Regions from separate parts of the Paenibacillus sp. FSL M7-1046 genome, predicted to be linked through region 3. Evidence: riboswitches for the same ligand, from Rfam matches in the RefSeq annotation. Region 3 holds a riboswitch; each other region holds the start of a gene.

Region 1 (5,643 bases), 1.1 Mb from region 3:
ATATGAAGCGGCTTCGGATAGGCGTTGCTGTTTAGCCTGTTCTCAATACCCTGCGCGATGGCTCCGGCAATGTCCTTCAGCGCTGTTAGCCCGACCGCTGTCGTCACGATCTCAGCCTCTGCTACAGCTTGGGCCACCTGTTCCTGGTCCTTCAGATGAAGGGCGGTTACATTCTCCACAATAAAGCGGTCCCGCTCATCATTGGCAAGGGTAACAGGATAGCGCCCCCGTTCCTGCAGCTGAGCGATTTTCAGCCTATTTCTTCCGACAAAACAAACCTCATAACCGGAGTCTGACAGCACTGGACCGATAAATCCCCGGCCAATATTGCCCGCTCCAAAATGTACGGCTCTCAAATCGGTGTCCCCCTTAAGTAATTTCAACTCTTTATAATTTCACAAATTATAGTTGTTATACGCAGAAATTAGTACACTGTAGTGTTTTATACCTGCACACCAGAGATTTCGAAGCAACTCCGGGAAACTACGTGATCGAAGTCCAAAAGACTCAGGCTTTCGGTCTGGTGATGCGGCATATCAAATTCAAGAAAGCGGGTAATGGCATTCGGGATCACCACACAGAACATTCCAGCAGCAGCTGCAGCTCTTGCGCCGTTTGGCGAATCCTCAATAGCGACTGCCTCATGTGGTTTAATGTCAAGAGAGGACATGACCTGGTTATACAACTCCGGATCAGGCTTCACCTTCTCCACATGATCGGAGGTGCGGATGCTCTCGAAATAATCGCGTATGCCCAGCAGCTCCAAATGCCGTTCCACCCAGTCCATAGAGGAGCTGGAAGCAAGGCCAATCCGCAGTCCGGCGTCCTTGGCAGCATCCAGATATTGCTGAATTCCCGGCCGCATCTGTTCCAGCTCCATCAGCTTGCTGTGCCTCTGCTGGACCGCTATTCTGAATGCCATCCGGTCGATAGGCAGCTTAAGGTCAGTCATCAAATATTCGTAGGGATTAAAACTGTTAAGGCTGGTGCCTATGCAAGTAGAATACTGTTCCAGCGACAGGTCTACCCCATGCTCTCCATAGGCTTCGCTAAAAGCGGTGTACCAAGCTGTTTCCGTGTCGATAATCGTTCCGTCAAAATCAAATATAATCCCTTTGATCAAATCAACCATCTCCCTCGCAGTAGTCCGGTAAGCTAAGCTCACACAAAAGCGTGCAATTCGCCTCCAAAAATGCTTCCGGCTGGCGTCTGTCTGTAAAAACCATAACAAAGGTTTTCTGCCCGCGTCAACCGGGGCAGCTTATCTTCCATCACATGAGTACGGTTACAATTGCACAAAAACGAAACCGGGGACAAACCTAAAAAAACGCTTTCCCGGTCGCTCCTGTTTGCACCAAAAAAACCTTTCTGTGCAAAGGATTTCGTGTTTCTATGTCTTGCGGCCGGGACTCTGCGTATGATGCATTTCAAGAAGACCGGCAACCCCTCAACAAAAAAAATTTCTACTCTGCTGATTGGGCTTGGTCCCGTATGCCTTGCCGCTGGCAAGTTTTGCTTTGACTTTTCAAAACTTTCCGGGTTATACTTTATCTACGCTTAATTTCCAGCCTTTGGGCAGGAAAGCGGGGGAACCAGTCTTTTGGGGCGAATCATTCACAGAATGTAGGGTACCATCTTACCCGAGTCCGTCAGCTAACCTCGTCAGTAGTGGATGGGTCTGCTTTTTTAGGTATATTCATAACCAGAGACCCTTGCTAAGGGTCTCTTTTTTGTATTCACATGACCCTGCTGGCAGCAGTTTGGCTATCGACCTCAAGGCTCCCTTACTTCTCACACTATGAGACCAAGGAGAGATGCAAGTGCAAAAGATAAGGTACATAACGGATATCAGCAAGGTTGCCATGCTGTCTGAAACGGAGAAAGAAAAGCTGAAGGAGATCACCGGCAAATTCGCCTTTCGGGTCAATGACTATTATCTGTCGCTGATCGACTGGGACGACCCGGGTGATCCGATCCGCAGGCTCGTCATTCCAAGTGAAGGTGAACTTGCGGAGTACGGCTGCTGGGATGCATCCGATGAGGGAATGAATTATGTAGTGCCGGGATGTCAGCACAAATACAGAACAACAGCCCTTCTGATTGTCTCCGAGGTGTGTGGAGCTTACTGCCGCTACTGCTTCCGCAAGCGCCTGTTCCGCAATGATGTGAAGGAAGCACAAACCGATGTGGCTCCGGGCTTGGAATACATCAGGAATCATCCTGAGATCAATAATGTGCTGCTTACCGGCGGAGACAGCCTGATTCTCTCTACCTCCAAGCTGCGCTTCATCATCGAAAGTCTGAGATCCATTGACCATGTGAAGATTATCCGGCTGGGCTCCAAAATCCCCGTATTTAATCCCATGCGCATTTATCAGGACGAAGAACTGCTGGAACTAATCCGTACCTATTCATCGGAGGACAAACGCATTTACGTCATGGCGCATATTAATCATCCCCGGGAAATTACGCCCGAAGCCAAACAAGCATTCAGAGCACTTCATAATGCCGGGGCAATCGTGGTTAATCAAACGCCGGTGCTGAAAGGCATCAACGATGATCCGGCGGTACTCGGAGAACTGCTCGACCGGCTGTCCTGGGCCGGAGTCACTCCCTATTATTTCTTCGTGAACCGGCCCATTGCCGGCAACCGCGAGTTCGTTCTGCCGCTGGAGCGTGTCTACAACATTGTTGAGGAAGCCAAGGCCAGAACCTCAGGTCTGGGTAAAAGAGTCCGTCTATCCATGAGCCACTCCTCCGGCAAAATCGAGATACTGGCGATTGAAGACGGCATGGCCTATCTGAAATACCATCAGTCCAGAGCGCAGGAGTACGGCAAATTTATGATCCTGGAATGTCCACCGGATGCAGAATGGTTCGATGATCTTCCCGGCAGCGAGAAGCACTGGACCCATCCTGCTTACACTTCCCAGATCCCGCAGCTCCTATAAAAGCCAGCACAGTCCCCTTGTATCAGCATCGGGACTGTTTAGCGTGCTTACCGGCTATTCCATCCCCTGTGAGAACAGCTTGCTGATGAGTGCTCTCCGGCTGGATACGCCGGTCTTGGAGAAGATCGATTTCAGGTGATCCTGTACGGTGTACGCAGAAATATGCAGCGACTCCGCCAGCTCCTTGGTAGATAATCCCCGGGACAGCATCTCGGCCAGCTGCTTCTCCCTGGCGGTCAGCTGGCAGGCATCGGCCAGCAGCCGGAAGATCTCCGAGGACTTGGCATAGACAAAGGCAACGGCCAGCTCCGTCTTCCCGCCGCTTCCTTCAAGCCTGCTGGCCGTAACTGTCAAGTATGCCCCATCCTCGACACGCAGGCATAATTTCGCCTTGGAAGGCAACCCTCCTGGTTCCGTATTCTCGCCAAGTGCCCGCAGGCATACGGCGTTGACCGGCCGGGGAAGAACTCCGTGATCCAAACGTTCCAGCTGTTGCAGACGGTTCATCCAATATTGAGCCGCACTATTCGCGCTGACCGGAAGCAGCTGGTCCGTCAGAATCATGATTCCACTGTCCTCCGGTGCGCTATCCATCCGTCCCAGAGGGGGCTCGGAGGCATAGCTGCGGAGTGCGCCGGCAATCAGCGGAACAACAGATGATATCACCGCACACTCCCGCTCCTGAAAAGGAGGTTCGTGCTGTGACCGGAACAAGGTTAAGAACCCCCAGCAGCCACCGCCTTCAACCAGCGCAGCCCGGAGCTCGTCTCCCAGGCCCGCAGGCTGGAGTACGTTGCGGTAACGTTCACTCCGCCCGGGCTGCCCTTCCGTTACGCCACTTAAACAGGCGACCGGCACTGCCGCAGCAGCCAACTGCTCATATTTCATATAATCCTCATGCAGATATTCATATTCAAACAGCTGCGGGTGCAGCTCCTCAAGACCCTGCTCTGTGATCGCCCCGGTGGACAGCAGCGTATGCGGGTCCACGGTAGTGCAGCAGGCAGCGGTAAACGGAATGTACTGCCGCAGCTTGGAGATTACCGCCTCCCTGTATTGCGGAGATGTCATTCTCATCTCCTGCCGGTTGATTTCCAGCATCCTCAAGCCTTTTAGAACCTCGCTCATCCTGATGTCCTTTCCAAATCCCACATATGTGGGATAGCCTATTCCGTGTTTAATCCTGATAATTAGTAATAATTCTTATTATATATCAGGAGAACTCACATTCAAGCTATAGAGACAGGAGCAGATATCATGCAAGAGAAACATTTACATCATGCCAGAGACTGGGAGCATCCCGATGTTCAGCATTACGAGACAACAATCGCTGCCAAAATACCGGGGTATCCTCTGCTATATGACATCATGGAGCAATTGCTGAGTGCACACCTCGGCGGTGAAACTCCGGCAGACCTGCTGATTGTCGGGGCCGGAGGCGGACAAGAATTGATAACCCTCGGCGCACAGCATGAGCACTGGCGGCTCACTGGCATTGATCTGTCAACGGCAATGCTTGAGCTTGCCCGGCAGCGGATGCAGCGCACGGAGCTGGCCGCTGAAATTACTCTCCAGCAGAGCACGGTTGATGAACTTGATAAGAACAAGCTGTTTGACGCTGCCACATGCATGCTAGTGCTTCACTTTGTCAAGGAAACCGGACAGAAGCAGCGGATGCTGGAAGAAATCCATAGCCGGCTTCAGGAGGGGGCGATACTCGTTGTGGCAACCTTAAGCGGGGACGTCCGTTCTATCCCCGGGTCCTTGCCGCTAAAAGCATGGAAAAACCACATGCTGGCTGGCGGGATTTCCGGGCAGGAATGCGAATGGTTCGAGCATTCCATCGGTGAAACCTCCTTCCCCCTTCCGGAACATGAACTTCTGGCGTTGCTCGCAAGCAGCGGGTTCTCCGGTGTCACCCGCTTTTTCAGCTCCTATCTGATTGATGGCTGGTTCGCTGTGAAGCAAGGAAAAGAGGTTGCGAAATGAAAACAGATATAGTGGTTGTCGGCGGGTATGGCCATGTCGGCGCAGAAATATGCCGGCTTCTGGGAGAACAGCATCCTGGAGTGGTATATGCGGCGGGACGAAGCCTGGAACGTGCGGAACAATTCTGCAGGACGACAGACGGCAAAGTGAAGCCGCTGCGGCTTAGTGTGGGAGAAGCGGTAGATGGAGAACTGCTGAAGCGGACCAAGCTGGTGGTCATGTGCCTGGATCAGCAGGATACCGCGTTTGCGGAGGCTTGCCTGCGCAGCGGAACCCATTATGTCGATGTGTCGGCAAATGGGGAATACTTCCGGCTGCTTCAGAGCCTGGGAGACACAGTGGCCGGGCTCAAGGGCACGGCTGTTCTAAGCGTGGGGCTTGCTCCCGGGTTAACCAATCTGCTATCCCTCAAAGCGGTGAATGAACTGGATACACGTGAGCGCATCGATATCTCCATCATGCTGGGTCTGGGTGACAGCCACGGCCAAGCTGCCCTGGAATGGACGGTTGATAGTCTCGGCTCTGCCTTTGAGCGTGTGGAGCAAGGACGCAAGGTTGCCGCAAGAAGCTTCACGGAACGTAAGCAGGTGAATTTCGGAGGTACGCCGGGAACGCGCAAGACCTACCTTTTCCCTTTTTCCGATCAGCAGATCCTGCCCTATACCTTGAAAGTCCCTTCTGTCGCTACACGTTTATGCTTTGA
Region 2 (5,643 bases), 3.7 Mb from region 3:
GGTAATCTCCAAAACATATGAGCATGAAATTGTAGTCAACTTGGTTTCCGGCCCTCTGGATGCTGACCGCATGGATTATCTGCTCCGCGATGCATACTACACGGGAGTAAACTATGGGACGATCGATATTGACAGGATCCTAAGAATGCTGCGCCCGTACCATGGAAGAGTAGTGGTTAAGGAGTCAGGGATGCACGCTATCGAGGATTACTTAATGTCGCGCTATCAAATGTACTGGCAGGTATATTTTCACCCGGTCACACGCAGTTCCGAAATCATTTTGCGGCAAATTTTCCGCAGAGCCAAAGAGCTGTACCAGAGCGGTTATGAATTCCGGTTCATGATTGATCCTTTAGGTGATTTGTTCCGCGGAGAGGTTACGGTGGAGCAATATCTGCTGCTGGACGAAGCTATGATACAGACCGCCTTCATGCAGTGGACTTTGGAGAAGGATGAGTTGTTAAGCGACTTGTGCAGCCGGTTTATTCATCGTAAACTGTATAAATATGTAGAGATGGAGAACCTTGATTCCGAGACGATTGACGAAATACGCCGCAGCTTTGCCGTGGCAGGGCTAGATGCCGATTATGATCTGGAAATTGATTTTCCGACAGATTTGCCCTATGATGTGTTTCGTCCGGGACAAGGCTTTGACAGCAAGCAAATCCTGCTGCTTGACCGCCATGACAAACTGAGGGAGATCTCTGAAGTTTCAGATATCGTACGCTCCATCAGCGGAATTCACCGCGGCCGGTATCACCTGTATTTTCCACAGGATAAGCTGCAGAAAGCCCTTCCAATGCTGCCTTCTTCAATCGCAGAAATCTTTGCAAAGTAATCCAAAAATACTTGGAATTCATCATAGAAATTATGACAGAAAAGAGGATGTAACATGCAATTGTTCGACACGCACACCCATCTGGATGCTCCACAATTCGACGAGGACCGCGAAAAGGTAATCGCCAATGCGCTCGAGGCAGGAGTTACCAAAATGATTAATATTGGCTTTAACAGGGAAACAATCCCAACAACCATGAAGCTTGCTGAAACCTATGATTATATTTATGCAGCCGTCGGCTGGCATCCGCAGGATGCCATTGATATGAGGGACGGGGATCTCGAGTGGATCGCCTCACTGTGCAGTCATAAAAAAGTAGTCGCCATCGGAGAAATTGGGTTGGATTACTATTGGGATACCTCTCCCAAAGAGGTACAGCATGAAGTGTTCCGCAAACAAATCGGACTAGCCCGTGAGCTGAAAATGCCGATTTGTATTCATAACCGTGATGCTCATGAGGATGTGGTGCGGATTCTCCGTGAAGAGAAGGCTGATGAAATAGGCGGGGTGATGCACTCCTTCTCCGGCAGCTGGGAAATAGCCAAAATGTGCCTGGATTTAGGCTTTCACCTGTCCTTCGGCGGACCGATTACATTCAAGAATGCCAGAGTGCCAAAAGAGGTGCTGGCCCAGACTCCGCTGGACCGGCTGCTGATTGAAACGGACTCGCCTTATTTGACACCGCACCCTTTCCGGGGCAAGCGAAATGAGAGCGCACATGTGAGATTAGTAGCAGAGGCTGCCGCGGAAATAAAAGGGATTGATTTACAGAAATTGGCGGAAATTACGTATGCGAACGCACTGGAACGATTTGGGATTGTCTGAAATCGGGAGTAAAAGCGGTGAAAAATGAAGTATAGCCGATATATTAAACTTTTTTAATTTAAAAACGGCTGAATATTACAATATTTTAATCATTTTTTTGCGTAAACGTGGTTGAATCGTCCTTTACAACATGCATCAAAACAGGATATCATCTTTTCAGTGCAGTGAGCTGTTGTTACTGTGACAGTCACTGAATCATGGATCGTCTCGCTGAGTCTCCGTATGGAGAACGGGGGAACCAATAATGCCTGCCGCATGTCCGTACATAGAGTACAACACAGAAATGCCGCAGAATTTATTTGATTTCTTCACGTGGTCTTTGGGGTGAATTTGAGGGCAACCGCCGTGAGCGGGTGACCTAAGATAGGGCGTCTCTCTTATGCCCGAACCCGACAGCTAACCCCGTAAGCGCAAGTAAGAGAGGAAACCTCGTGCATAAACATTCCCGCGTATTCTGACATCCGGAGAAGCCACGAAAGAGTCCTCTGTGAACTCTTTTTTGGGCTTTTTTTGTTTTGAATAATGCGAATGTTCCCAGCATACTGTTGTATAACAGGTATCTGGAGTAATTATGCCGGGCAGGCGATCCATGAGCAGGAAACGCTGAAGCAATGCGGGCGTATCCTGTTGCAATCTCAAACCTAGTTTCGTCAGCAATCATACAGTCACCTTGATATACAACTTGACGACGGGGCTATGTAAGGAGGATGGAGAGAGTGGGCGTATTCCAACCAGAAGTATCCCATGATTCGCAATCATCCAGCAGGTCTTTCGCATTACGGTGGAAGCAAGTGAATCCTCGCTTACTTTCGCTTGCAGGTGCGGTATCAATCGTTATCGCGCTGCTCATTCTGCTGTACGTACACGGTCAGAGCAAGAAAGAGATATTTTTAGTAATAGACGGGAAAGCACAGACGCTGGAAACGCGCGAAGCGCTGCTCAGTGATGTGCTGGCTAAGGAACAAATTTCGCTGCAGCCGCATGATGAATTATCTATTGGCCTTAGTGATGAGATACAGGACGGCGACCGTGTCGTGATCAATCGTGCGCAGAAGTTTAGTCTCACTGCGGATGGAGCAACAAAAACGCTGTACACCACCGAAGACACTATCGGTGACGCCATTAGCAAACTGGGTTTAAGCCTGAAAAGCAATGACAAGATATATCCTTCGCTTGACACCACAGTATCGGCCGGCATGGGAATTAAAATTGTCCGCATCAACAAGCAGATTGTAGAGCGGAAGCAAAATTTGCCATTCCAGGTCATTAAGACCTCAGATCCTTCCCTGAACAAGGGAACCGTAAAAGTGGCACAGTTAGGCGCACCAGGCGTCATGGTCCAGCATATCGAGAAGGTCTACCAAGATGGAGAACTGGTCTCTATGCGCATGATTGGCAAGGAAGTACAGACGGTTACCAAACATAAAATTGTTTATGTTGGTACGAAGCCCCTGCCAAAGCCCGTTGTAGCTGCTGTGACAACTTCCAAAAAAAGTACAGCATCCAAAACAACCAAAGTTTCCGCAAAAAGCAGTAACGTCGTGCACAAGGCAGGCGTAGATTTCCAATACAAGAAGATGATCAAAAATGTGTCGATGACAGCCTATTCTTCGGAAGAGCCAGGCATTGGGACCCGCACGGCTTCTGGCACACGCGTAACAGAAGGCCGGACAATAGCTGTGGACCCGAATGTAATTCCTATCGGCTGGTGGGTGTACATTGAGGGATTAGGGTTTCGCCGAGCAGAGGATACCGGCGGTGCCATCAAAGGCAACAAGTTGGATGTTTATTACGATTCACTGAGCCATGCCCGTAATTTCGGCCGCAAGTCCCGGACCATTTATGTGATCGGTCCAGTGAAGCCGGAGCTGAATTAACGAGGTCTGTTTTTGCAAATTAACGGTTTATAAGCTATAGTGAGGGTAGCACTGACAGAACGGGCTGCCGCTCATCACTTATACATTCTTTAGCCAAAAAGAAGGGGAGCGAATCCTCTTCTTTTTGTGTTTTACAGGAAGGAGCAACGTGTATGATTAAGGAATTAATTGTGGTGGAAGGCAAGAGTGATACGGTTGCCGTCAAGCGGGCGGTGGAGGCCGATACGATAGAGACTGGCGGTTCAGCGGTAGACCGCAAGGTTATCGCCAAGATAGCCCTGGCAATGGAACGCAGAGGCGTGATCATCCTTACGGATCCCGATCATGCCGGCGAACGCATCCGCAAGATTGTCTCCTCCAAGGTGCCAGGCTGCAAGCATGCATTCATCCCGGAGAAGGATGCTACACGCAAAGGGGATATCGGTGTTGAGAATGCATCACCGGAAGCGATCCGTCATGCGCTGCAGCATGTACATACCTCCTTTGAAGGGGCCCCTGCCCTAATTGGGCTGGAGGATCTTATGGCGGCGGGCATGCTGGTGCATCCGCGAGCGGCTGAGCGCAGGATGGCGCTGGGCAACGTGCTTGGCATCGGGTATTGCAACGGCAAACAGCTATACAAGCGGCTGGCTATGTTTGGCATCACGCGGGAAGAATTCTCCGGAGCTCTCGCACAAATTGATCAGGGAGGCATTACTTCATGAGTGGCAATAACAAGATCTCATCGCCAGTACGGACCAAAGAAATTATTCAGCGCTACGGTTTTTCGTTCAAAAAAAGTCTGGGACAGAACTTTCTGATCGACCAGAATATCCTTGATAAAATAGTGGACGCAGCAGAATTAACCGACTCTTCGGGCGCCCTGGAGATTGGTCCGGGTATCGGGGCGCTTACTGAACGGCTGGCCATGGCTGCGGGTGCGGTGACTGCTGTAGAGATCGACCGCAGACTAATTCCGATTCTCCGGGATGTATTGTCTCCGTACCCGCATGTCAAAATCCGCAATGATGATGTGCTGAAGGTAAACCTGCAGGAACTCTTCACAGAGGATTTTGCAACCGTCGACAAAGTAAGTGTGGTTGCCAACCTGCCGTATTATGTGACAACCCCTATACTGATGAAACTGCTGGAGGAGAAACTTCCGCTGGATAATATCGTGGTAATGATCCAGAAGGAGGTTGCTGAGCGTATGGCGGCCTCTCCGGGCGGCAAAGAATATGGAAGCCTCAGCATAGCCGTGCAATACTACAGTGAGCCTGAGCTGGTCTGTATTGTGCCGCGTACGGTCTTCATCCCGCAGCCAAATGTGGAATCTGCTGTAATCCGGCTGAAGGTCAGAGAACGTCCGCCGGTTGATGTGGCTGATGAGAAGCATTTCTTTGAGGTGGTCCAGGCTTCCTTCACCCAGCGGCGCAAGACAATTGCAAACAATCTCAAGGCCCGCTTCTTCCCGGGAGAAGGCCGTGAGCGCCTGGAGGCGCTGCTGGCTGAGGCTGGCATAGAGCCAACCCGCCGCGGGGAGACGCTGAGTATTGCGGAGTACGCCCGGCTTAGCGCTGTGCTGCTGGCGGCAGGAATCGCCTAGAGTATGCAGCGTGAAACATCGCGCTTTATCTTGTGAAAATGCGGCTGTTTAAGAACCAACCATGACCTTTGCCCATACGATGGGGGTAGAGGTGGTGTTGTCATGAATTTAGGAGACTTGGTCGTTCGCAAATCTTATGGTGGAGATGTAACTTTCCGGGTGGAGAACATCGTGCAGAGTGGAGCCGTAATCAAAGGCACAGAATTCCGCCTGTTGGCGGATGCTCCCCTGGACGACTTGGTTCAAGTGCCGCCTACCCGTATTACAGAACGGGGACAGCAGGCACAGATCAAAGCGAAGGAATCATTGACAAGGTTGCGTAAGGACCGTCAGGAACAGAGCCAGCGCAGCGGAGAGACTGTTGCGGGAGGCTGGCCGCAATCCCCCAAGGAGGCGGCTTATTTCGAGGTGCCGGGCAAAGTGCTGCATTTGGACGGCGATGCGCTTTATTTGAACAAAAGTCTTAGCTTGTATGAACAGCTGCGGATTCCCGCGGAAGGACATCATGTTCATGAGTC
Region 3 (5,643 bases):
TCGATCAGTTTGCCATTGGCTTTAAATCTGAGCTTTTTGGAGGTTGCACCTTGAATTGCGTAGATCCACTCCTTTTCTTTCCATGAAATTACATCAATGCGAGGATCAGCTTTTAATAAATAGGCAATGTCTTTTAGCTTGTCCGCTTTAAGAGTATAGACATAGGCCATAGTTTCATTGACAGCGAGAATGATTTCAGTATCATCCGTTACTGACTCTTCCTGACGCAACACTTTATAGTCGTTGAAAAAGGTAGCCAAATCGATAACCGGGTTATCTTGGACAGGCAAGATTTTGGTCATCCCACTATCTCCAACAATAATAAAAACCGCCTTGTCCAAAGCTTCCTCCGGCGAACCAAAGCTTTGCAATAATGATTCGAGCTGTCTATCTACTTCCTTGACTCCTTTTAACTCTGAAGGACCCTTTTTATGAATTTTTTGATCCAAATCAGGTAGATAAACATACAAAAAATCCGGTAATTTATTTGCCTTTATTAGATATTGGGCGGTTTCAACGGAATGTTGATTGTTAAAACCGATGCGACGGGTTAAACCGTCAGGCAGTTTTTGAATGCCTTCAAGCGGATCTGACAATGAACCCAGCGTTAAAAAATCGGGGCCCTTTACAGGAATTGTTTTAGGTAATGAAGTAGGACCTTGAATCCAGAGAGGAATGGATAAAGTATGATCAACGGTGCCCCGGTATATCAAACCGTTAATACTGCCGGATTTCATCCCGCTTCGGGCCAAGTCTTCGTAAATGGTGGGCATGTTTCGGTTTAAGTGACGGTCGTTCAAGTTGACTAACGCATCAACCAATACACTGTCAGCACCAAGTTTGATGATCTCCATCGGTCCGGTACCATAATTGATAAGTTTTTTTTCCTTCGCCGAATACCATGTCAAACCAGGCACATGATGTACATCCGGATATGTTCCTGTAATCAGAGAACTGTCAATCGTCACTGACATGGTAGGAAAAGAACTGACAAGGTTTTTAAAATATTGGCCGTGTTTGATCAGAAATTGTATAGTGGGTAGTTGCTCTATGCCTTTATCAATTGCTTGAGCCATTAATGAATCGATCACCAGTAAAACGACTTTCTTTGTGTTTTCACCGTTTATGGATTTCACTCGGACTAAATCTTGTTCTTTATGTCTCAATTCCTGACTTTTGCATCCCGAAGTTACAATTAATATAAAGATCATCAGCAGAAATAGACTCTTTTTTTGTCGCATGAATGAAGATCACCAACCTATCCATAATGTGCGTATTATGTGTATGTTGTTCCATAAACAATCTTTTATACATAAGAAATTCCAGTTATATAGAATAAGAATGATTTATGATTAGACATCCATTAATGCGGAATAGTACCAAGTTTTGTCCTTTGCTCGGGACAAGAACTTGATACCTTAAAAAAACAAAAAAAGCCGCCAAGTTAGCGACTTTGAATGGTACTATGTTCTTGTCCTTCGACACGGACATTTTTACATTTCTCGGAGAAGATTTTTCTTCAGATCAATCACGTTTGTTCTCAACAGATTTCATACGGTTCTGATCGTCAGGCACCCGGTCAATACTGAATTCCTGGCCTGCTTCTAACTCACCATGGCCGCAAACACTTCGGGAGAAATTTGTGAACTGCCTTTTTTGCTCATCCATCTCGTGTTTTCGCTTAAGCAGCTCCTGCGGATCCTGATTTGTCATAATCTTAACCTCCTAGGAAATCAAAATAAGTCTCCAAACATGGAATCATGCTGTTTATTCGCACTACAGAAGTTTTCCATAATAGAGCGTTGCTTATGCAAGGAATTCAATATCCCAGCTTGTATAGAACTATTGCTCTTTATCCCGGCCGAGCAGCCCGCTGAGAGCCTCTGTCACGTTCATACCGGTAAGCGACTGCGTCAATTCAGGAATCTGGGCCATGATTTTGGCGATATCGCCGGTAATTTTGTTCACGCCGGAGGATGCTCCATCCTGGGAAATCACTGTAATCTTATCGACCTTGGCCAGCGGGGAAGCGATTTTGTCAGCCAGCTCTGGCAGAACCTTCAAGAATTCCACTATAAGTGCGGCTTGCGTGAACTGTTTGTACGCTTCAGCTTTCTTCTCCAGTGCCCCCGCTTCCGCCGCTCCGGCCAGTTGAACAATTTCTGCGTTGGCTTTCCCCTTCGCCAGCTCTGCTTCCGCTGTTGCCAGCCCCCGTTTGGTCATTGTGGCCGCCTCTGCTTCCGCCTCAAGAATTTTCCGCTGCTTGGCTGCTTCCGCTCTCATGATCGTAGCCTGGTTCTCCGCCTCAGCAGGCTTAATCACCGTTGCCTCCAGCTCCTTCTGTTTCAGCTCAACTTCGATTTCCCGGACGGTCCGGTTGGCCTCCGCTTCCATCTGCGTGATCTTGACCTGTTCGGTAACCAGCGACTGCTTGATTTTGTTCTGCTGCAACTCGTACGCAAGATCCGCTTGTGCTTTTTTCACTTCAGTCTCCAGTTTAAAGTCCGCCTGCTTAATGTTCAAATCCTTCTCGAACAGAGATTCCTTGGCGCGGGCGGCGGTTCCCGCTTCAATGGTGGCCTGATGCGCATTGGCTTTGGCAATGGAGGATTCTTTCTCTGCTTCGGCTTGCTTGATCTGAATGTCGCGTTCCGCTTCCGCCTTGGCGATGCTGGCATCGCGGCGGATGCGCTCAATTTCCGGAACTCCCATGTTGTCGATATACCCTTTGTCGTCAGTAATTTTCTTAATGGTGAAGCTGACCACCTCAAGCCCCATCTTGTCGAGGTCTTCCGAGCAGGTTTCCCGCATCTTGCTGTTGATTTCGTCAGGTGTCTTTAGAATGGATTCCACCGTTAATTGTCCGATCAAGCCGCGCAGATGGCCTTCCACCGAATGCAGGATAATCGTCTCGCGGTCTTCTTCCGGCCTGTCGATAAACTGCTCACTGGCAGTCAGAATAGCGGTAGGATCGCTTTTAATCTTAATTTGGGCAACCGCCTCTAGGTTGAGCTTGATGCCCTGCCGGGAGAACATCGCCTGCGCCGGGATGACATCGAAGCTCATCAGCATCATGGAGATGGTCTTATTGTTTTGGAAGCCGGGAATGACGAACGTCCCGCCACCCTGAACCACTCTTTTTCCGCCGAGGCCGAATACAATCATCGCCTGATTGGGCGGTACCTTTTTATAAGCGTTCACGATACTGAACAAAGCCAGCAGGATAACAACAACAATTGCCGAGATTAAATAAAGAATAACCATTCGGTTCGACACTCCCCGTTATTTATAATTGTTCGTTTTCCCTCTCGAAGAGGGTGACTACCGCCATTCCTTTATCCACCTTCAAAATAATCACCCTGTCACCCTTGACGAGCTGCTGGCCGGTTTCTGCCCGCACACCAATAGAACGCATCGTTCCATGCAGCACATATTTCATTTCTCCAACTGCTCCATCCACAGCTGAAATACTGATGTACCCGAGTTGTCCCGCCTGCTCATAATCCATTTTATTCATGCTACTGTCATACCGAGTCATCACCCGGGCCAACACCGCATACATCAGACAGCCCAGCAGCAAGGCAAGCACGGTGCAGATCAGCACCACTGCTAGCATATTCATTCCGCTGAACCGGGTAAGCACATAACCACTGCCGCCCCAAACCGTGACAAACACCATCAGAGGGAGTATGGGCATAAAGCCCGGACCACCAGCTTCGCCACCTCCCACATGAAGATGACCGGCCAGGCCATGCCCATGAAATCCGCCGCTGAGGAGAAGCAGCAATCCAACCCAGAAGCACACGATAAATACAGTAACGATAACAATCCCCCCTTGAAAGCAATTTAGATAGTGCCCAATGACTCTTATTATCGTTGTTATAGGATTTCTAAACACTTATACAGATCATCTTTCCTTTCTGCATGCGCAGCAAAAAGACCACAGAAGCGTCAGGGCTCTCCGTGGTCGGTTAATCGATCATGGCGCTCATCCTCTCTCTTCGAGGCTTACGGGGTTAGCTGACGGATTCGGGCAGCGAGATTGCCCTACCTTGTAAGAAGCGGCTTTTCAGCACGCAGCAAGGATTCACCCCAAGTGAGCGGCAGCTATCTGAGCAAAAGCCGCATTCACCATTGGTTCCCCCGTTCCCATTATCGGAATTCAGCCATTTGAGAACAGTTAAAATATATTCGGTTGTTGATTTGAATCTTACGCCTGTGACCATTTAATGTAAAACGTTGCGGATGGCAAAAGAAGCTTAAAATGCCACCACTTCACGAATGAAGGCGCATTCTTTGGTGTTGCTCTTAAGCGGTCGATGATTTGCTCATTTTTGCTCCGCTTCATGTCCTAGGAAAACAAAACAGAAACGTATGCTGCTCAACATCATCTGCCGTACTCATCTGTATCACACATTAAAGTTCCTGTCAGGAATATTCTGCAAATCATTCGGGAACGTTAAAAGCAAAATTAATCGAAAGTTGAGCGCCTTATTATGACTAACCAAACTCAGACCTCATTTCCTTCTGTAAATCAAAATTCCGATTACATCGAAGCCGCACTGTTCCATACAAGTGACCTCAAAAAAAGAAGCTTATCCTTTCAGGGAAAGGAAGGAATGGTCTTTTATCTGGACTCTCTCACTGATACGGAATTGATTGAACGAAACGTGATTGTTCCTTTTAGCCGTAATCAGGACAAAGACCTCTCTGAGCTTTTCACGACCCTTAGTTTCAATTTGGAAACACAACTAAACCAAGGCATTCAGGGACTTCTTGAAGGAAGCTGTCTTTATTTTTTAGAAGGAATGTCTGAATTTTATGTCCTCTTCACTCCTGCCAAATACGAACGAAGCATTAGCGAGCCTGAGAATGAAGGGGTTATTCGGGGAGCTCATAACGGTTTTATTGAACAAATGAAGGTTAACTTATACCTGATCCGGAAACAAATAGCATCCCCAAACCTTATTGTCCGCTACTTCACACTTGGGAAATTCGCCCCCAAACAGGTAGGCTTAGTATATATGGAGAACATCGCCAACCCAGAATTGATAAAAATTGTAGAATCAAGAATAAAGAAGATTTCGATCGATTGGGTAATCTCCACTGGCTTTATTCAGGAATTAACGGAGGATAACTCCTTCTCCATATTTCCACAACTAATAAATACGGAGCGTCCGGACCATACCTCATCCTATTTACTGGACGGATATGTCGCCATACTGCTGGATGGGGACCCTACAGCTCTGATTTTGCCGGCGAGCTTTTTCAGCTTTTATCAGACACCGGATGACTATAACAATCGATGGATGATCGCTTCTTTTGTCCGGTTTATCCGTCTGATCGGCTTTGTAACAGCATTTCAGTTGCCTGCGCTCTACATTGCCACCGTTTCTTTCCACTCCAATGTCCTTCCCTTGCAATTGTTCTTTTCGATTCAAGGTTTATTGACCCGGGTCCCTTTTCCTCCGCTAATTGAAGCGATGCTGCTTGAACTTATATTCGAATTGCTGCGGGAAGCAGGACTTCGTCTGCCCAGCCGTGTAGGTCAAACTATTGGGATTGTTGGGGGGTTGGTTATCGGGGATGCAATTGTTAAGGCAGGATTGGTTTCTTATTCGATGATCATTGTTGTAGCGTTGA
Region 4 (5,643 bases), 160 kb from region 3:
CACCTATGAAAGTGAACTGCAGAGAGATATGAAGCTGGCCGAAGACAGCAAAGTGACCTCTACTCCTACTGTATTTGTTAATGGAGTCAAGGTAGACAAGGCCTTTGATATTGAAGCCATCGACTCGCAGGTGCAAATCGCCCTTGATTCGGCGGATGCCAAATGATGAAATTCTCTACCTTCTGCAGACGCCACTGCCTGTATCTGGCCTGGTTTGTTTCCGTAATTGCAGTAGCAGGAAGCTTGTATCTTAGTGAAGTGCTGCATTATGAACCCTGCAGGCTATGCTGGTTCCAGCGTATCTTTATGTATCCTCAGCTGATTCTGCTCGGAATTGCCACGTACCGGGGAGATAAACGCATCATTCCTTATGTGCTGCCTTTATGTCTGATAGGCGGGAGCATCTCCCTGTACCATTACGCAGAGCAGAAAATTCCTGCACTCAGTAAAATTTTGCCATGCAAAATTGGTGTACCCTGCAATGAGGATTATTTGAACTTTTTAGGGTTCATTACGGTACCTCTGCTTGCGTTGATTGCTTTTGCTCTAATCGCAATTTTGCTCTGGACCGGGCGCCAAGAAGAGCCAGCAGAATAAGAAAAGGCTAAGCAGAATTTAGAGCAAAAATATTTCCTTAATTTCTGTCACAATTAACATCCAAAACACTCAAAAATCACGGAACGCTGGGATAATGAAAGAGAATGAAAGATCCACTTATCCCCGATCTTGGATTTGAGCTTTTTGGATGTTTTTTCATTCTTTTTTCATTTTTTTCACCGCTTTACTGAAAAGCTATTGTAGACTATTATTAGTCCTTGTGAGAAGTTGAATATGCGCTGAATTTTCCGCAAGGAAAAACGGGGGAACCAAACTTGACGGCAACGTCAATGGGGTGAATCGGAGGCAGGTCAGTATGACCGGAACCGTAGGGCTACCACAGCCCGAATCCGCCAGCTAACCTCGTAAGCAAGGGTGGGATAATGAGCATGCGTAAGCATGCGGATCATTTCCGTATGCTTATTTTTGTGCCTGCATTTATGAAACCTGCCAATGAAAACGGCGCGCGGTATTACCGTTTCAACTCAACAAAGAGAGGAACTGTTACTACAATGGTAAGCAAGGTAAAACGACTATTGATCGGGCGTCCGATGAAGTCGAACGAACTCGATCATGAAAAGTTATCCAAGGTGAAAGCACTGGCTGTTCTGTCTTCCGATGCACTCTCGTCTGTGGCCTACGGAACGGAGCAAATTCTGATTGTACTGGTGGCCGCGGGCTTCACCGCCATCTGGTATTCATTGCCGATTGCATTAGCCGTATTGGGCCTGCTGGCCATCCTTATTTTTTCCTATCGCCAGACCATCTTTGCCTATCCGCAAGGCGGCGGAGCGTATATCGTGGCAAAAAGCAATCTGGGCGTTCCTACCGGCCTCTTGGCTGGCGGCTCTTTATTGGTAGATTACATTCTTACGGTTGCAGTTAGTGCTTCAGCGGGAACGGATGCGATCACATCGGCCTTTCCGAGTCTTCATAATCATACTGTCCTTATTGCAGTCTCCGTCATTCTGATCTTGACGATTATCAATCTCCGCGGGGTGACGGAGTCCGCTTCATTTATTGCCATCCCGGTGTATCTGTTCGTGGTCTCTATCTTTGTACTCATCATTGCCGGGGTGTACAAATATATTACAGGCGGCGCTCATGCCGAAATCCCGGAAATCGGTTCCGCCGTTTCCAATGTCAGCCTGTTCCTATTACTCAAAGCCTTCAGTTCCGGTTGTTCGGCACTGACCGGGGTAGAAGCGGTATCGAATGCCATTCCGAACTTCAAAGCTCCAGCGGAAAAAAACGCCGCCAAAACCTTGATGCTGATGGGAGGCATCCTCGGATTGATGTTCACCGGCATTACGCTGCTGGCATACTGGTATGGTATTACTCCTAATGAGAAATCCACCGTCGTGTCGCAAATTGCCGAATCTACGTTTGGCCGGGGCGGTTTGTACTTTTTCATCCAAGGGATAACGGCTGTCATCTTGTTCCTGGCGGCGAATACAGCTTACTCGGCGTTTCCGCTGCTCGCGTTCATGTTCGCCAAAGATAAATATTTGCCTCATGCCTTCATGGTCCGGGGAGACCGTCTGGGCTTCTCTAATGGTATTATCTTTCTCGGAGTATTATCGGCTGTGCTTGTAGCTGCTTTCCACGGAAATACAGAAGGGCTGATTCCGCTGTATGCAGTCGGGGTATTTATCCCTTTTACGCTGTCGCAGCTTGGCATGATGGTGCACTGGTTCAAAACGAAGCCGAAAGGCTGGCAGAATAAATTTGTAGTCAATACAATCGGTATGCTGACTACCCTGACGATTACGCTTATCTTTATCATTACCAAGTTTTCCAGCGTGTGGATGGCCTTCATCTTCCTGCCGGTTGTCATGTTCGTATTCCACCGCATTCACCGTCATTATATGAATATAGCTGATCAGCTTCGCATATGTCCTGCTACGGATAAACCGTTGATTAAAGGAAGTACCGTTGTTGTTCCTGTTGCGGGTGTGACACGCGCTGTGCTGCATTCGATCAGTTATGCGAAGTCGTTAACAGATAATGTGGTGGCAGTCTACGTTGGTTTTGATGAAGAGGAAATTCACAAGATGGAGCAGAAATGGGAGGAATGGAACCCGGGTGTACGCCTGATCGTGCTTCGTTCCCGTTACCGCAGCATTATCCGCCCACTGGTGAAATTTATCGATACCGTAGAGTGGAAGACCGCTACTACAGATCATATTACCGTATTGATTCCACAGTTCATTACCAAACATTGGTGGCAGGCGATCCTGCATAATCAGACCAGCCTGTTCATTCGTTCTTATCTAATGAATCAAAAAGATATAGTTGTAGCAACAGTGCCCTATCATTTGCACAAATAGGCAGATAAATATGGTTAGCAGAGGTTGTTTCCGTAGCTTGCGGAGGCAACCTTTTTTTATAGAACGAATAATTTTGTTGACAGAGATAATGAGAATCAATATCATTTAAAAAGTAAGGCGAAGGCCTCGGACACCTTTGACCATTAATGCTTGTAAATACAGGAGGGGTATTTAATGTTTTCGAACAATAAGAGATCAGGCAGCATGAAGCTGGCATTGATCGGATGTATGGCTATGACTTTGTTCTTGTCCGCTTGCGGCAATGGCAATAATGAGAATGCTGCAAATTCTGGAGCGGAAGCTACCGCTGCACCTGCACCTACGGCTACGGCTACTGCTGAAGCAACGGCAGCGCCAACGGAAACAACTGCGCCGGCTACAGAGAAAACGGTGACAGACGCCATGGGACATGAAGTCACGGTACCGGCTAATCCGCAGCGCGTACTTGCTTCTTATATGGAAGACTACCTGGTAACACTGGGCGTTACCCCGGTAGCGCAGTGGTCCGTGACAAACGGAACCCAGGAATATCTGATTGCTGATCTTAAAGATGTGCCAACCATCAGCTATGATCTTCCGCTGGAGGCTGTGACCAGCTTTGCCCCGGATTTCCACATTGTGCAGTCTGAGTCTAGTGTGCAGAACGGTCTGTATGACCAGTTGAACAAAATTGCACCTACTTATGTCCTTGGTGACAAGATTAGCAAAGACTGGCGCAAATCGCTGCTCAAAATCGGTGAGCTCCTGAACAAGAGCACTGAAGCTGAACAAGCCATTGCGGATTACGATCAAAAAGCAGCAGATGCAAAAGCCAAAATCAGCAGCTCCATTGGTGATGATTCGGTCGCCATTCTGTGGCTGGTGTCGAAGAACTTCTTTATAGTAGATGAAACACGCAGCAGTGGTGCTGTATTGTACGGGGATCTGGGTTTGAAGCAACCAAACCTGGTTACAGAAATCCCTGCGGCATCCAGAGCAACCTGGAATCCGATCACGCTGGAGAAATTGGCTGAACTGACCGCAGATCATATCTTCCTGGTGAACAGTGACAAGACCGAAGCCTCTGACATTCTTAACGGAGCAATCTGGAAGGGTATCCCTGCGGTTAAGGCTGGAAATGTTCATGAACTTAGCGAGGCAAGCAGCTGGCTGTACAGCGGAGCCATTGCCAACTCCAAAACCATTGATGATGTCTTGAGTTTTCTCGTGAAATAATCAGCCTTAACTGTGTGTAGAGAGAACTCTTCAGCGGTGGAGGGATGTGCAGGTTCTTGTATCTTGAGATACAAAGACCTGCACCTTTTTTTAGGACATTGACTTAATCGTTCACAGTGAAAGTGCGAGCTGTGAAAGCTTGTACATAATTCAGATATTTGCGATAATGAGAATGATAGTTGTTCTCATTACAACATTGAACTCATCCTATTAAGGGGAAGACTTATGGTGTCATCCACACGTTCTATAGCTAACAATACAAATCCGTCAGGAGATCAACCGCTGAAGACAAGGCCGGTTGCTGCGGTAGTTATTTTGATTTTCGGCCTTGCCGCTGTCGTCTTTGGTCTGGCACTTTCCGTTTCGGTGGGTGCCGCGGATATTAGACTGGTGACGGTATGGGAGGCAGTCTTCCGGTTTAATCCGGATCTGCAGCAGCATCAGATTATTCGGGAACTGCGGATTCCCCGTGCTTTGGCGGGAGCGCTGGTTGGTACTTGTTTCGCCGTCGCAGGAGCAATTATGCAGGGCATGACCCGCAATCCGCTGGCAGATTCCGGCTTGCTGGGTCTGAATGCCGGTGCCGGCGCAGGATTGGCGTTAGCTTTTGCTTTTGCGTCATCTGCTTCTTTTCTCTACATCATGCTGTACTGCTTCATCGGCGCTGCAGCGGCGGCCATTCTTGTGTTCGGGATTGGCTCGCTCTCCCATAGCGGCTTAACCCCGCTGCGTCTGACCCTTGCCGGCGCCGCTGTAAGTGCTATGCTGCTGGCGGTAAGCCAGGGAATCGCGATTCTGTTTCATCTGTCCCAGGATATTGCCTTCTGGATGGCAGGCGGGATCGGCGGGACGAATTGGACACAGCTTCGTATTTTGTTTCCCTGGATTGCGGCAGCTCTGATAGGATCTCTGCTGATCTCCCGATCCATTACACTCCTTAGTCTCGGACGCGATGTAGCGGCGGGGCTTGGACAGCGGACCAGGCTAGTGCAAACAGCCGGGATTATTATTGTAGTGATTCTCGCCGGCTCCGCGGTTTCGACGGTTGGACCGATTGCTTTTGTGGGGCTGATTATCCCCCATATTACCCGTTATCTGGTTGGTGTCGATTACCGCTGGATTATTCCCTGCTCTGCAGTACTCGGCAGCTTACTAATTGTATTTGCTGATATTGCGGCTAGAATGATTAACGCGCCTTATGAAACACCGCTAGGCGCTTTAATCGCAGTGATCGGCGTGCCGTTCTTTATTTACTTGGCGAGTAAACGGAAGGGGGAGCTGTCATGAGCAAAGCTCTGCGCTCACCCACCGGGAAACAACGCCGTACCCGGGAAGCAGCTATATTGACTTCACTTGCGGTTCTTATCGTGGTCATCTTTATTGTCAGTATGAACACCGGGTTAATGCGATTATCACCGCTGGATGTTTTACACACAGTCCTTGGAGAGGGAACGCAGCAGCAAAAGCTGATTCTTTTTGATTTCCGGCTACCGCGCATAGT

The links. Region 3 has a riboswitch for cyclic di-AMP ahead of NYE29_RS26555 (hypothetical protein). Riboswitches for the same ligand answer to the same signal wherever they lie in the genome.
Region 1: it holds a riboswitch for cyclic di-AMP, as region 3 does, so the genes downstream of both, NYE29_RS31585 (KamA family radical SAM protein) here and NYE29_RS26555 (hypothetical protein) in region 3, are expected to answer to the same signal.
Region 2: it holds a riboswitch for cyclic di-AMP, as region 3 does, so the genes downstream of both, NYE29_RS09895 (3D domain-containing protein) here and NYE29_RS26555 (hypothetical protein) in region 3, are expected to answer to the same signal.
Region 4: it holds a riboswitch for cyclic di-AMP, as region 3 does, so the genes downstream of both, NYE29_RS25855 (APC family permease) here and NYE29_RS26555 (hypothetical protein) in region 3, are expected to answer to the same signal.

Annotation. Positions count from the first base shown of each region.
Region 1 covers NZ_JBBOXB010000001.1:7,030,140-7,035,782, forward strand. Annotated here, with positions in the region: gene NYE29_RS31570 (mannitol-1-phosphate 5-dehydrogenase) at 1-356, opposite strand, end outside; gene NYE29_RS31575 (HAD family hydrolase) at 443-1,123, opposite strand; gene NYE29_RS31580 (hypothetical protein) at 1,292-1,561, shown strand; cyclic di-AMP (ydaO/yuaA leader) riboswitch at 1,545-1,683, shown strand; gene NYE29_RS31585 (KamA family radical SAM protein) at 1,815-2,951, shown strand; gene NYE29_RS31590 (helix-turn-helix transcriptional regulator) at 3,006-4,079, opposite strand; gene NYE29_RS31595 (class I SAM-dependent methyltransferase) at 4,209-4,940, shown strand; gene NYE29_RS31600 (saccharopine dehydrogenase family protein) at 4,937-5,643, shown strand, end outside.
Region 2 covers NZ_JBBOXB010000001.1:2,281,107-2,286,749, reverse strand. Annotated here, with positions in the region: gene NYE29_RS09905 (HD domain-containing protein) at 1-838, shown strand, start outside; gene NYE29_RS09900 (TatD family hydrolase) at 893-1,663, shown strand; cyclic di-AMP (ydaO/yuaA leader) riboswitch at 1,862-2,089, shown strand; gene NYE29_RS09895 (3D domain-containing protein) at 2,380-3,540, shown strand; gene rnmV (ribonuclease M5) at 3,693-4,244, shown strand; gene rsmA (16S rRNA (adenine(1518)-N(6)/adenine(1519)-N(6))-dimethyltransferase RsmA) at 4,241-5,125, shown strand; gene yabG (sporulation peptidase YabG) at 5,228-5,643, shown strand, end outside.
Region 3 covers NZ_JBBOXB010000001.1:5,953,967-5,959,609, forward strand. Annotated here, with positions in the region: gene NYE29_RS26540 (alkaline phosphatase family protein) at 1-1,241, opposite strand, end outside; gene NYE29_RS26545 (hypothetical protein) at 1,525-1,713, opposite strand; gene NYE29_RS26550 (flotillin family protein) at 1,843-3,264, opposite strand; gene NYE29_RS26555 (hypothetical protein) at 3,287-3,805, opposite strand; cyclic di-AMP (ydaO/yuaA leader) riboswitch at 3,991-4,178, opposite strand; gene NYE29_RS26560 (spore germination protein) at 4,497-5,643, shown strand, end outside.
Region 4 covers NZ_JBBOXB010000001.1:5,789,836-5,795,478, forward strand. Annotated here, with positions in the region: gene NYE29_RS25845 (DsbA family protein) at 1-166, shown strand, start outside; gene NYE29_RS25850 (disulfide oxidoreductase) at 166-597, shown strand; cyclic di-AMP (ydaO/yuaA leader) riboswitch at 825-984, shown strand; gene NYE29_RS25855 (APC family permease) at 1,110-2,927, shown strand; gene NYE29_RS25860 (iron-hydroxamate ABC transporter substrate-binding protein) at 3,102-4,142, shown strand; gene NYE29_RS25865 (FecCD family ABC transporter permease) at 4,368-5,429, shown strand; gene NYE29_RS25870 (FecCD family ABC transporter permease) at 5,426-5,643, shown strand, end outside.